One region of the Streptomyces sp. NPDC055955 genome, then DNA from elsewhere that is predicted to be linked to it. Evidence: riboswitches for the same ligand, from Rfam matches in the RefSeq annotation. Region 1 holds a riboswitch; the other holds the start of a gene.

The links. A riboswitch is a leader RNA that binds a small molecule or an ion and turns the genes downstream of it on or off. The one in region 1 is predicted to bind cyclic di-AMP.
Region 2: another riboswitch for cyclic di-AMP. It lies ahead of ACFC96_RS06555 (transglycosylase family protein); the one in region 1 lies ahead of ACFC96_RS00585 (peptidoglycan DD-metalloendopeptidase family protein).

The regions. Positions count from the first base shown of each region.
Region 1 is NZ_JBHJYS010000001.1:147,033-152,348, reverse strand. Features, by position in the region: gene ACFC96_RS00600 (helix-turn-helix domain-containing protein) at 1-425, shown strand, start outside; gene ACFC96_RS00595 (DUF6126 family protein) at 422-595, shown strand; gene ACFC96_RS00590 (tyrosine-protein phosphatase) at 622-1,419, opposite strand; cyclic di-AMP (ydaO/yuaA leader) riboswitch at 1,828-2,008, shown strand; gene ACFC96_RS00585 (peptidoglycan DD-metalloendopeptidase family protein) at 2,013-2,792, shown strand; gene ACFC96_RS00580 (SGNH/GDSL hydrolase family protein) at 3,019-3,810, shown strand; gene ACFC96_RS00575 (TetR/AcrR family transcriptional regulator) at 3,920-4,543, opposite strand; gene ACFC96_RS00570 (APC family permease) at 4,783-5,316, shown strand, end outside.
Region 2 is NZ_JBHJYS010000003.1:95,244-100,559, reverse strand. Features, by position in the region: gene ACFC96_RS06565 (cytochrome P450) at 1-564, shown strand, start outside; gene ACFC96_RS06560 (transglycosylase family protein) at 704-1,690, shown strand; cyclic di-AMP (ydaO/yuaA leader) riboswitch at 1,815-2,031, shown strand; gene ACFC96_RS06555 (transglycosylase family protein) at 2,036-2,719, shown strand; gene eno (phosphopyruvate hydratase) at 3,038-4,324, shown strand; gene ACFC96_RS06545 (septum formation initiator family protein) at 4,428-4,916, shown strand; gene ACFC96_RS06540 (DUF501 domain-containing protein) at 5,001-5,316, shown strand, end outside.

The DNA.
Region 1 (5,316 bases):
TCTCCGAGCTCCTGGGCGAGACGCCCGCCGACAGGGACGCCGTCGTGCGCTCCGGCGACATGGAGCCCACCGAGGCGGGCGGCTGGATCTACCGGCAGGCGGGCGCCCCGGGGCGCGGCATGCAGGCCTTGCGCGTGCACGTGCCGTTCGGCGCCCAGGGCGACATCGTGCGGGTCCACCCCGGTGAGGAGTGGCTGTACGTCCTCGAAGGGCGGCTGCGGCTGCGTCTGGGGGACACCGCCTACGACCTCGCGCCGGGGGACAGCGCGCACTTCGACTCGCTCACCCCGCACCGGATCGCCGCCGCCGACCGCGACGGCGCCGAGCTCCTCTTCGTACACACCCTGCTGCAGAGCCCGTCCGCCGCGCTGTGTCTCGGCCCGGCGACGGGCGGCGGCGCACAGACCCAGGGAGGCCTTCGATGAACGCAGAGCCGCACGACATGACCGATCCGCAGCGGCGGCCCGCACGGCGTGACGTGGAGGACAAGCTCCCGCGTGGCATCTGGGTGCGCCTGCTCGTCTACGTCTTCGCCGGGCACCTCGTCGCGGGCTTCATCTATCTGCTGTTCACGCTGGGGGCGTCGCGCGGATGACGGCCCCAGCGGGTGGCCGGTGAGTCTCAGTCCAGGAGGCGCTCGCGCAGCCGCTCGCGCCGGGCGGGGGAGAGCTTGAGGCCCTCCTCCAGGTAGCGGTCGGTGGAGCCCCAGGTCTGCGTGACCTGCTCGAAGGCGGCCGCCAGATAGGAGGCGCGGGCGTCGAACAGCGGGCTCAGCAGCTCCATGACCTCGGGGGACATCGCGTCCTTCGAGGCGCTGCTGCGGTGCACCTTGTAGCGGCGGTGCGTCGCGTTCGACTCCAGGTAGTCCGCCTCGATGGCGTCGCGCTCCACTCCCACGGCCAGGAGCGTGACTGCTATCGACAGGCCCGCGCGGTCCTTGCCCGCCGCGCAGTGCATCAGCGCCGGCACGCTGTCCTCGGCGAGGGAGTGCAGCACCTGGCTGTGCTCGGCGGTGCGCTCGGTGATGATCGCCCGGTACGACGTGATCATGCGGTTCGCGGCCTGGCCCTCGGCGAGGGCGGCGCGCAGGTCGTCGAGGTTGCCGTCGCGCACCATCTGCCAGAACTCGGCGCCGTCCGCCGGGTCGGTCAGCGGCAGATTCACGTTCCGCACGCCGGGCAGCGTCACGTCCGGGCCTTCGAGGCGCTGGTCGGCGGCGTTGCGGAAGTCGAAGATCGTGTGCAGCCCGAGCGAGGAGAGGAACGCGGCGTCCTCGTCCGTGGCGTGCGCGAGGTGACCGCTGCGGAACAGCACGCCCTGCTTGACCCGACGGCCGTCCACGGTCGGGAGACCACCGACGTCGCGGAAGTTGCGCACTCCGGCCAACTCGGGCTCGGTGGACGGGACCTGCTGCGTCACGGGGGCTCCTCCCGGTCGGCCGCGGCGCTGCTCGCCGGCGGGCGCCTTCGACGATACGACATGGCTGCCAGGGGCAACCATGTGAGAGAAGGCTGGCGATTGCGTACCAAATGCCCGGAATGAACCGATAGATGGGCGATAGGGCTCTATGGGATAACTAAGCCCGAAATGCCGCCATATGGCGGCTGATAGGTGAGCAGAGTCATAGCGGTGACCGTGCGTGGCGGCGATCCCGAATGAATTTCCAGTAGGTATAGCAGTTGCAAAGATCGTGAATCTACGGAGCGTGACGGCCTTTTCCGGAAAGGATCACATAAGGATCAAGAAGCGGAATGCCCAGGGGAATTCGCGGCTTGTCCCCGCGCTCTCCGCTCGCTTACGTTCGGCGCAATCCGGACGGACCGCCAAATCCTGCCGCCGCCCGGAATCCGCACATCGATCCGTGCTCGGCAGGAGCGGGGGACCCAGGTAGACCGCCGTTTTCGGGACACCGGAAACGGCTCGGGGTGAAGCCGTGCCCGAAAGGGGCGCGGCCGGGCAGCTCCAGTCCGAACCCGACAGCTCACCTCGCAGGCGACGGAGAGGAATCCCCCATGCCCGCGAAGGGTAAGCACCGCCGTCCCAAGTCCCCGCGCCTCGCCCGCACGATCGCCGTTGCCGGTGTGGGCGGCGTCGCGCTCGCGCTGCCGTTCATGGGTGCCTCCGGCGTCCACGCCGCGGCCGCTCCCGCCGTTGCCACGACCTACGCCGTCAAGGCGGGGGACACCCTTTCGAAGATCGCCGACGCGCAGCACGTCAGCGGCGGCTGGAAGAAGCTCTACTCCGACAACCGCTCGGCCATCGGCGGCGACCCGTCCCTGATCCGTCCGGGCCTGAAGCTGACGATCGGCCAGAAGGCCACGGCTCCCGCGGCGAAGTCCCCGGCCACCGCCACGCAGGCTTCCGCGGCCAAGACCGCCACCGCTTCCGGCTACACGCTGCCCGTCCAGAGCGCCTCCATCGGTACGGCGTACAAGACCGCGGGCAGCATGTGGTCCAGCGGCTACCACACCGGTGTCGACTTCGTGGTTCCGACGGGCACCCCGCTCAAGGCCATAGCCGCGGGCACCGTCGTGTCGGCCGGCCTCGACGGCGCGTACGGCAACGAGGTCGTCATCCAGCACGCCGACGGCAAGTACTCGCAGTACGCCCACATGTCGTCCCTCTCCGTCTCGTCCGGGCAGACCGTGACCGAGGGTCAGCGGATCGGCCTCTCCGGCGCGACCGGCAACGTCACCGGACCGCACCTGCACTTCGAGATCCGCACCACCCCGAGCTACGGCTCGGACGTGGACCCGGTCGCCTACCTCCGTGCGCACGGCGTCTCGCTCTGACCCGGACGGTGTGACGTCGCTCCGGCCCTGACGGTGTGACGTGTGAGGTGAAGGTGTCGCGTCGAGGTGTGACATGAAGGGGCGGGCCCGGTTCCGGGCCCGCCCCTTCGCCGTGTCCTCGCCGTATTCCTCAATCCCCGAAACTGACCGGGTGGGCTATATCACCACCCGTCAACCCCTTCCTACGGTCGCGTAGGTCACATCGCAGGGTGAAAGATGTGTGGTCGTGGCAAACGAATCGAGATCACTCAACGGCGGCACGATTCGGTCCTACGCGGCGGTGGGGGACAGCTTCACCGAAGGCGTCGGGGACCCCGGTCCCGACGGGGCCTTCGTGGGCTGGGCCGACCGTCTCGCCGTCCTCCTGGACGACCGGACCCCCGAGCACTCCTTCCGGTACGCGAACCTCGCCGTGCGCGGCAAGCTCCTCGACCAGATCGTGGAGGACCAGCTCCCGCGCGCCGTCGAACTGGCCCCGGACCTGGTGACCTTCGCCGCCGGCGGCAACGACATCATCCGTCCCGGCACCGACCCCGACGACGTCGCGGAGCGCTTCGAGAAGGCCGTCGCCCGGCTGACCTCCGCCGTCGGCACGGTCATGGTGACCACCGGCTTCGACACCCGGGACGTCCCCGTCCTCAAGCATCTGCGCGGCAAGATAGCGACGTACAACGGGCATGTGCGCGCGGTCGCCGACCGCTACGGCTGCCCGGTGCTCGACCTGTGGTCCCTCAAGACCGTCCAGGACCGCCGTGCCTGGGACGACGACCGGCTGCACCTCTCGCCCGAGGGGCACACGCGGGTCGCGCTGCGGGCGGGGCAGGCGCTCGGCATCGAGGTGCCTGCGGACCCGGACCAGCCGTGGCCGGCGCAGCCGCCGCGCGGCACGCTGGAGGTGCGGCGCGACGACATCCACTGGGCGAGGGAGTTCCTGGTGCCGTGGATCGGCCGACGGCTGCGCGGCGAGTCGTCCGGGGACCATGTGGCGGCGAAGCGGCCGGATCTGCTGCCGCTCTGACGGGAGCCGCGCACGTCATGGGGGAGCTTGCCCTTGAGGGCGGCTCCCCCGCGTCATTTCTGTGCGGTCCAATCCGGGGGCCTCTTCGGAGCCCGACTCCGTGGCGCCGTCAGCCCGCCGTCGTCGCCGTCAGGTCCGCCCGCTCGAGTCCCAGTTCGCGGGCCAGCGCGTCGTCGACCCACTCCTGCATGCGGGCCCGCGAGACCGTCCCCGTGTACGCGGTCATCTGCACCGCGAGACCGTCGAGGAGTGCCGTCAGGCGCAGCGCGGCGCCCGCCGGGTCGGGGCAGTGGAACTCTCCCGCCGCCACGCCCTCCGCGACGACCTCCGTGAGCGCCGCCTTCCACTGCTTGTCCAGGTCGCGCGTGACCTCCCGCAGCGCGGGCTCACGCAGCGCCGCGGACCAGCCTTCGATCCACAGCCGCCACCCCTTGGCCTGCCCGGTCGGCGCGTACCAGCGCACGGCCGAGCGCAGCCGGCGCAGCGCCGTCGTGCGCTTGCTCAGCAGCTTGCGCAGATGGGCCAGGTCGCCCTCGGCGGCGTGCGCGAACGCGGCGGAGACGAGCTTTTCCTTCGTCGAGAAGTGGTACAGGACCAGCGCGTTGCTCACCCCGAGCGCTGCGGCGACGTCGGCGATGCGCACGGCTGCCACGCCCCGCGCCTCGATCTGCTCGATGGCGGCCCGCAGCAACTCTTCGCGCCGCTCGGCCACGCTCAACCGCACTCTTGCCACGCGGTAACCCTACACACGGGCGCCGGCGGTGGGCGCCGAGTGGCGAACCCGGCGCGAACGCCTCGTGCACGACTCTTGACAGTGCCCAGTGGTGCCCGTCACAGTCTCGCTTACTGACTGGCCGTTCAGTCAATAGGGTGACCGGGGAGCCGGTCGCGGCACCGCCGCAAGAACGGTCGCAGCACAGTCCGAGAACAACCGTCACGCCCCGTGCCCCGCCGTGCAGCAGGAGTTTCCCCGTGACCCAAGCGCCGCCGATGCCGCCGACCGAGCCGTCCGCCAAGGACGCACCCGACCTGCCTGACCTGTCTGAGGGCTGGGGTGAACAGCGCTCCCGGCTCAAGAAGGACCTGCGCAGGCTGGACGTGCTGTTCTTCCTGATCTGCACCCTCGTCGGCCTCGACACGATCGGCTCCGTCGCCGCCCAGGGTCCGCAGGGCCTGACGTGGATGGCGATTCTCGCCCTCGTGTTCTTCCTGCCGTACGGGCTGCTCGTGGCCGAACTCGGCTCCGCCTTCCCCGTACAGGGCGGCCCCTACGTGTGGACGCGCCTGGCGTTCGGGCGGCTCGTCGCCGGTGTGAACCAGCTCCTCTACTGGATCTCCAACCCCGTATGGGTGGGCGGCAGTCTGTGCATCATCGCGCTCACCACGTGGGAGGAGTTCTTCACCCCGCTTCCGGGATTCTGGAAGTACGCGGCCGGCCTCGTCTTCATCTGGGGCGGAGCGCTGGCCGTCGTACAGTCCGTGCGCATCGGCAAGTGGGTCCCCATC
Region 2 (5,316 bases), on a different contig from region 1:
GCCTTCATCCTTCTCTTCGCAGGTTTTGAGACCACGGTCAATTTGATCGGCAACGGCACGTACGCCCTGCTCACCCACCCCGAGCAGCGCGAGCGGCTCCAGCGGTCGCTGGCCCCCGGAGCCGCCGAGCCCGGCCTTCTGGAGACCGGGATCGAGGAACTCCTGCGCTACGACGGCCCCGTGGAGCTCGCCACGTGGCGCTTCGCGACCGAGCCGCTGACCGTCGGGGGACAGGACATCGCCGCCGGCGACCCCGTCCTGGTCGTGCTCGCCGCCGCCGACCGCGACCCGGCGCGCTTCGACGAGCCCGACACCCTCGATCTCTCCCGGCGCGACAACCAGCACCTCGGATACGGGCACGGGATCCACTACTGCCTCGGAGCCCCCCTCGCGCGCCTGGAGGGGCAGACCGCCCTCGCTACGCTCCTGACGCGCCTTCCGGACCTGCGACTCGCGGGAGATCCTGCCGATTTGCGCTGGCGCGGCGGCCTCATCATGCGGGGATTGCGCACGCTTCCGGTCGAGTTCACGCCGCATCGGGAAGGTCCGGGCGAAGCGGTGTAACTGACGGTTCGTCAAGACTGTGACTTTCACGTGATCTCGGCTGCATCGACTTGTGACAAGCGTTCGACTCCCGCTACGTTCACCAGTCATCGCGGCACCACCCGCCGCAGCATTCCCCGAGCCACCGAAAGGCGCCTTCATGCTCACCGGGAACGGTCGTCACCGTCGCCCCCGCCAGGCTCCCGCGCTCATCGTCGCCGCGGGAGTGGCCGGCTCCGCCATCGCGATCCCCCTGCTCGGCGCGACCAGCGCGAGCGCCGCGTCGACCGCCACGTGGGACAAGCTCGCCGAGTGCGAGAGCGGCGGCTCCTGGAGCGCCGATCCGGGCAACGGCTACTACGGCGGGCTCCAGCTCTCGCAGGAGATCTGGGAGGACCACGGTGGCCTCGACTTCGCGCCGCGCGCCGACCAGGCCAGCCGCTCGCAGCAGATAGCCGTCGCCGAGAAGGTCCTCGCCGACGAGGGTCCGCGGGCGTGGCCGGTCTGCTCGGTCACCTCGGGGCTCACGGCGGACGACGCCGCGGCCGACGTCGACCCCGGGGCGGCCCTGCCGACCCCGTCCGCGTCCGCCGGCGACTCCGGCCGTGACGACGCGGCGGACGGCGACACCGCGAAGAGTGACGCGAGCGACGAGTCGGCGGACTCCGCGTCCGAGGCCGCGAAGGGCGACTCCCGAGAGAAGAGTCACGACGACTCGGGTGATACCGCAGGTAACACCGCGGGCGACTCCAAGAGCGACAAGTCCGGCCGGGACGGCTCGACTTCGACCGCCGGCGCGCCCTCGTCGGAGGCCTCCGACGGCTCGGACTCCGCCGCTGCGCCCGCCTCCGGCCGGCACCGCGGCGACGCCGCCGAGGACGACGTCCCGGGCTCCTCGCGCGCCGACGACGGCTCGGGCCGCCATGCCTCGCGCGGCGGAGAAAGCGGGCGCAAGGGTGTGAATGCGGACGAAGGTACTTATACCGTGCGCTCCGGCGACAACCTCTGGGGCATCGCCGACACCCATGACGTGGACGGCGGATGGGCCGCTCTGTACGCCGAGAACAAGAAGACGGTCGGCGCCGACCCCGACCTCATCCTTCCTGGTCAGAGTCTGGATCTTGGGCTCGAATCGGGCGAAAAGTAGGGGCAGTTCGGGCGTGATGTCCGCTTTGGTGACGGTGAGAGATGGGTCTCAAAGGCCCTGATCGTCTTTGAAATTCGGGCGATCCACTGCTTACGGTCATCACCGCTCGCCACAGCGGGCCCCGTCGGATGTCACGCCGAATCCTGCCAACGTCCGTACGGGAACAGTCGTCGCGTAAGCGCCGTAGGCAGGAGCGGGGGACCCAAGGTAAGTGCCGGCCCCGGCCGTCGAGAGACGGCCGACCGACCGGCTTGGGGTGAAGTCGCACGCAGGACGTGCGACCGGGCACTCATCCGGCCCGAACCCGACAGCTCACCTCGTAGGCGTCGGTGAGGGGATCTCTCGATGCTGTTTTCCAGCAAGGGCAAGCACCGTCGCCCGTCCAAGGCCGTTCGCGTCGCCACGCTCGCCGGTGTCGCCGGTGCCGCTGTCGCCGTCCCGCTGATGGGTGCCACCGGCGCCTCCGCCGCCACCACCTCCGAGTGGGACGCGGTCGCGCAGTGCGAGTCCGGCGGCAACTGGTCGATCAACACGGGCAACGGCTACTACGGCGGCCTCCAGTTCTCCTCGTCCACCTGGGCCGCGTACGGCGGCACCGCCTACGCCTCCACCGCCGACAAGGCCTCCAAGGCGCAGCAGATAGCCGTCGCCGAGAAGGTCCTGGCGAGCCAGGGCAAGGGTGCCTGGCCGAGCTGCGGCGTGGGCCTGTCCGCCGCCTCGACCGGCTCCGCCCCGGCCGCCGCCGCCCCGAAGCAGCAGGAGCGCACCGAGCAGCCGACCACCCGCAGCCAGGAGCGCAAGGCGCCTGCCGCCCCGAAGCAGGAGTCGAAGAAGACCGTCGAGACCCCGGCCGGCAAGAAGGTCGAGAAGGGTGACGGCGAGTACAAGGTGAAGGCCGGCGACACCCTCAGCACCATCGCCGAGGCGCACCACGTCAAGGGTGGCTGGGCGAAGCTCTTCAAGCTGAACAAGGACATCGTCGAGGACGCCGACCTGATCTACCCGGGTCAGCAGCTCCACCTCAAGTAAGGAGGGGAGGGGGCGACAGCCCCCAGGCCGCTCGGGTGCCGGCTTTCGGCGGACGGCCGGTACCACGCCAGGTCCCCCCAAGGACTCCCCGCCCCGGGTGCGCATTCCCCCGTCGCGCCCGGGGCGGGGTTTTGGTGCGTGAGGGGTCCTGGGCTTTCGTCCGTTGTCGGCCGGTGCTTTTTGTTCCGTTCGGAAACAATTCGCTCTCGGTTTTTGTCCACGGGCCGGTCGGTCGGCTGGCCGGTGCCTGGAGCCGGTTAGGCTCGTGTGTTGCCGGACCATGCGGCCCGGCGTAGTTGCGTCACATCCCATAAGGAGATGCTCGTGCCGTCCATCGACGTCGTCGTAGCCCGGGAAATCCTGGACTCCCGAGGCAACCCCACGGTCGAGGTCGAGGTCGGCCTCGACGACGGCAGCACCGGTCGTGCCGCTGTCCCGTCCGGTGCGTCCACCGGCGCGTTCGAGGCCATCGAACTCCGCGACGGTGACCCGAACCGCTACCAGGGCAAGGGTGTCGAGAAGGCCGTCCTCGCCGTCATCGAGCAGATCGGCCCGGAGCTCGTCGGCTACGACGCCACCGAGCAGCGCCTGATCGACCAGGCGATGTTCGACCTGGACGCCACCGACAACAAGGGTTCGCTCGGCGCCAACGCCATCCTCGGCGTCTCCCTCGCCGTCGCGCACGCCGCCTCCGAGGCCAGCGACCTGCCGCTGTTCCGCTACCTCGGCGGTCCGAACGCGCACCTGCTGCCCGTCCCGATGATGAACATCCTCAACGGTGGGTCGCACGCCGACTCCAACGTCGACATCCAGGAGTTCATGATCGCGCCGATCGGCGCGGAGTCCTTCTCCGAGGCCCTTCGCTGGGGCGCCGAGGTCTACCACACCCTCAAGAAGGTGCTGAAGACCAAGAGCCTGTCCACCGGTCTGGGCGACGAGGGCGGCTTCGCCCCGAACCTCGGCTCGAACCGCGAGGCCCTCGACCTCATCGTCGAGGCCATCAAGCAGGCCGGTTACGTTCCCGGTGAGCAGATCGCGCTCGCGCTCGACGTCGCCGCGTCCGAGTTCTACAAGGACGGCAAGTACGAGTTCGAGGGCAAGTCCCGCTCGGCCGCCGAGATGACCGAGTACTACGAGGAGCTCGTCTCCGCGTACCCGCTGGTCTCCATCGAGGACCCGCTGTACGAGGACGACTGGGCCGGCTGGAACGTCATCACCGAGAAGCTGGGCGACAAGGTCCAGATCGTCGGCGACGACCTCTTCGTCACCAACCCCGAGCGCCTCGCCCGCGGCATCGAGGAGGGCTCCGCCAACGCCCTGCTCGTCAAGGTCAACCAGATCGGTTCGCTGACCGAGACCCTGGACGCCGTCGAGATGGCCCAGCGCAACGGCTTCAAGTGCATGATGTCCCACCGCTCCGGCGAGACCGAGGACGTCACCATCGCCGACCTCGCCGTCGCGGTGAACTGCGGCCAGATCAAGACCGGTGCCCCGGCCCGCTCGGACCGCGTCGCCAAGTACAACCAGCTCCTGCGCATCGAGGAGATCCTCGACGACGCCGCGGTCTACGCCGGCCGCAGCGCGTTTCCCCGCTTCAAGGGCTGAGCGCGCTCTTAAGGCACTGCCTTAGGAAGCGTCGTACGTACGTCCCCGCACCCGGTCCCGTACCGTGTGCGGGGACGTACGCACGTAAAGGGGAGGCGCGAACATGGCCGGGAGAGTCCGGGACAGGGACCGTGACCGGTTCTCCACCGCGACCCGGCTGCGTCTGCTCGGCGAGCAGACCGCCGAGCGCGTCTACCGCTCCCAGACCAGACGTCAGGCCCGCCGTTCCCGTCTCACCGGCCGCGCGGCACTCCTGGCCCTCGTCCTGTGCACCCTGGTCGTCGCGCTCGCCTACCCCATAAGGCAGTACGTCTCCCAGCGCGGGGAGATCGCCGACCTCCAGCGCCGGCAGCAGGAGGCCCAGAGCAGGGTCGACAGGCTGCGCGACGAGAAGGCACGCTGGCAGGACGACTCGTACGCCGAGCAGCGGATCCGCGACCGGCTCCACCTGGTGATGCCGGGCGAGACCGGCTACGTGGCGCGCGACCCCGACGCGGCGAAGCGCACCCGCTCCGAGGGGGGCGCGAAGGGACGGCCCTGGTACTCGAACGTCTGGGACGGCGTCGACAAGGCCGACCGCCCCGGCGACTGACCCGCCCGCACCGAAGCCCCGCACCCGCAGCACCCCGAATCCGCAGTACCCCTACCGAAGTTCACTGAAGGAAAGCCCCCAGGCATGGACACGCCCCCGCCCCAGACCGAGCCGACCGCGCCCACGGACGCCGACATCCAGGCGTTCAAGGAGCAGCTCGGCCGCCCGCCGCGCGGCCTGCGGGCCATCGCGCACCGCTGCCCCTGCGGCAACCCGGACGTGGTCGAGACGGCGCCGCGCCTCGAGGACGGCACGCCCTTCCCCACGACGTACTACCTCACGTGCCCGCGCGCCGCGTCCGCGATCGGCACGCTGGAGGCGAACGGCGTCATGAAGGAGATGACGGAGCGCCTTCAGACGGATCCCGAGCTTGCGGACGCGTACCGCAAGGCGCACGAGG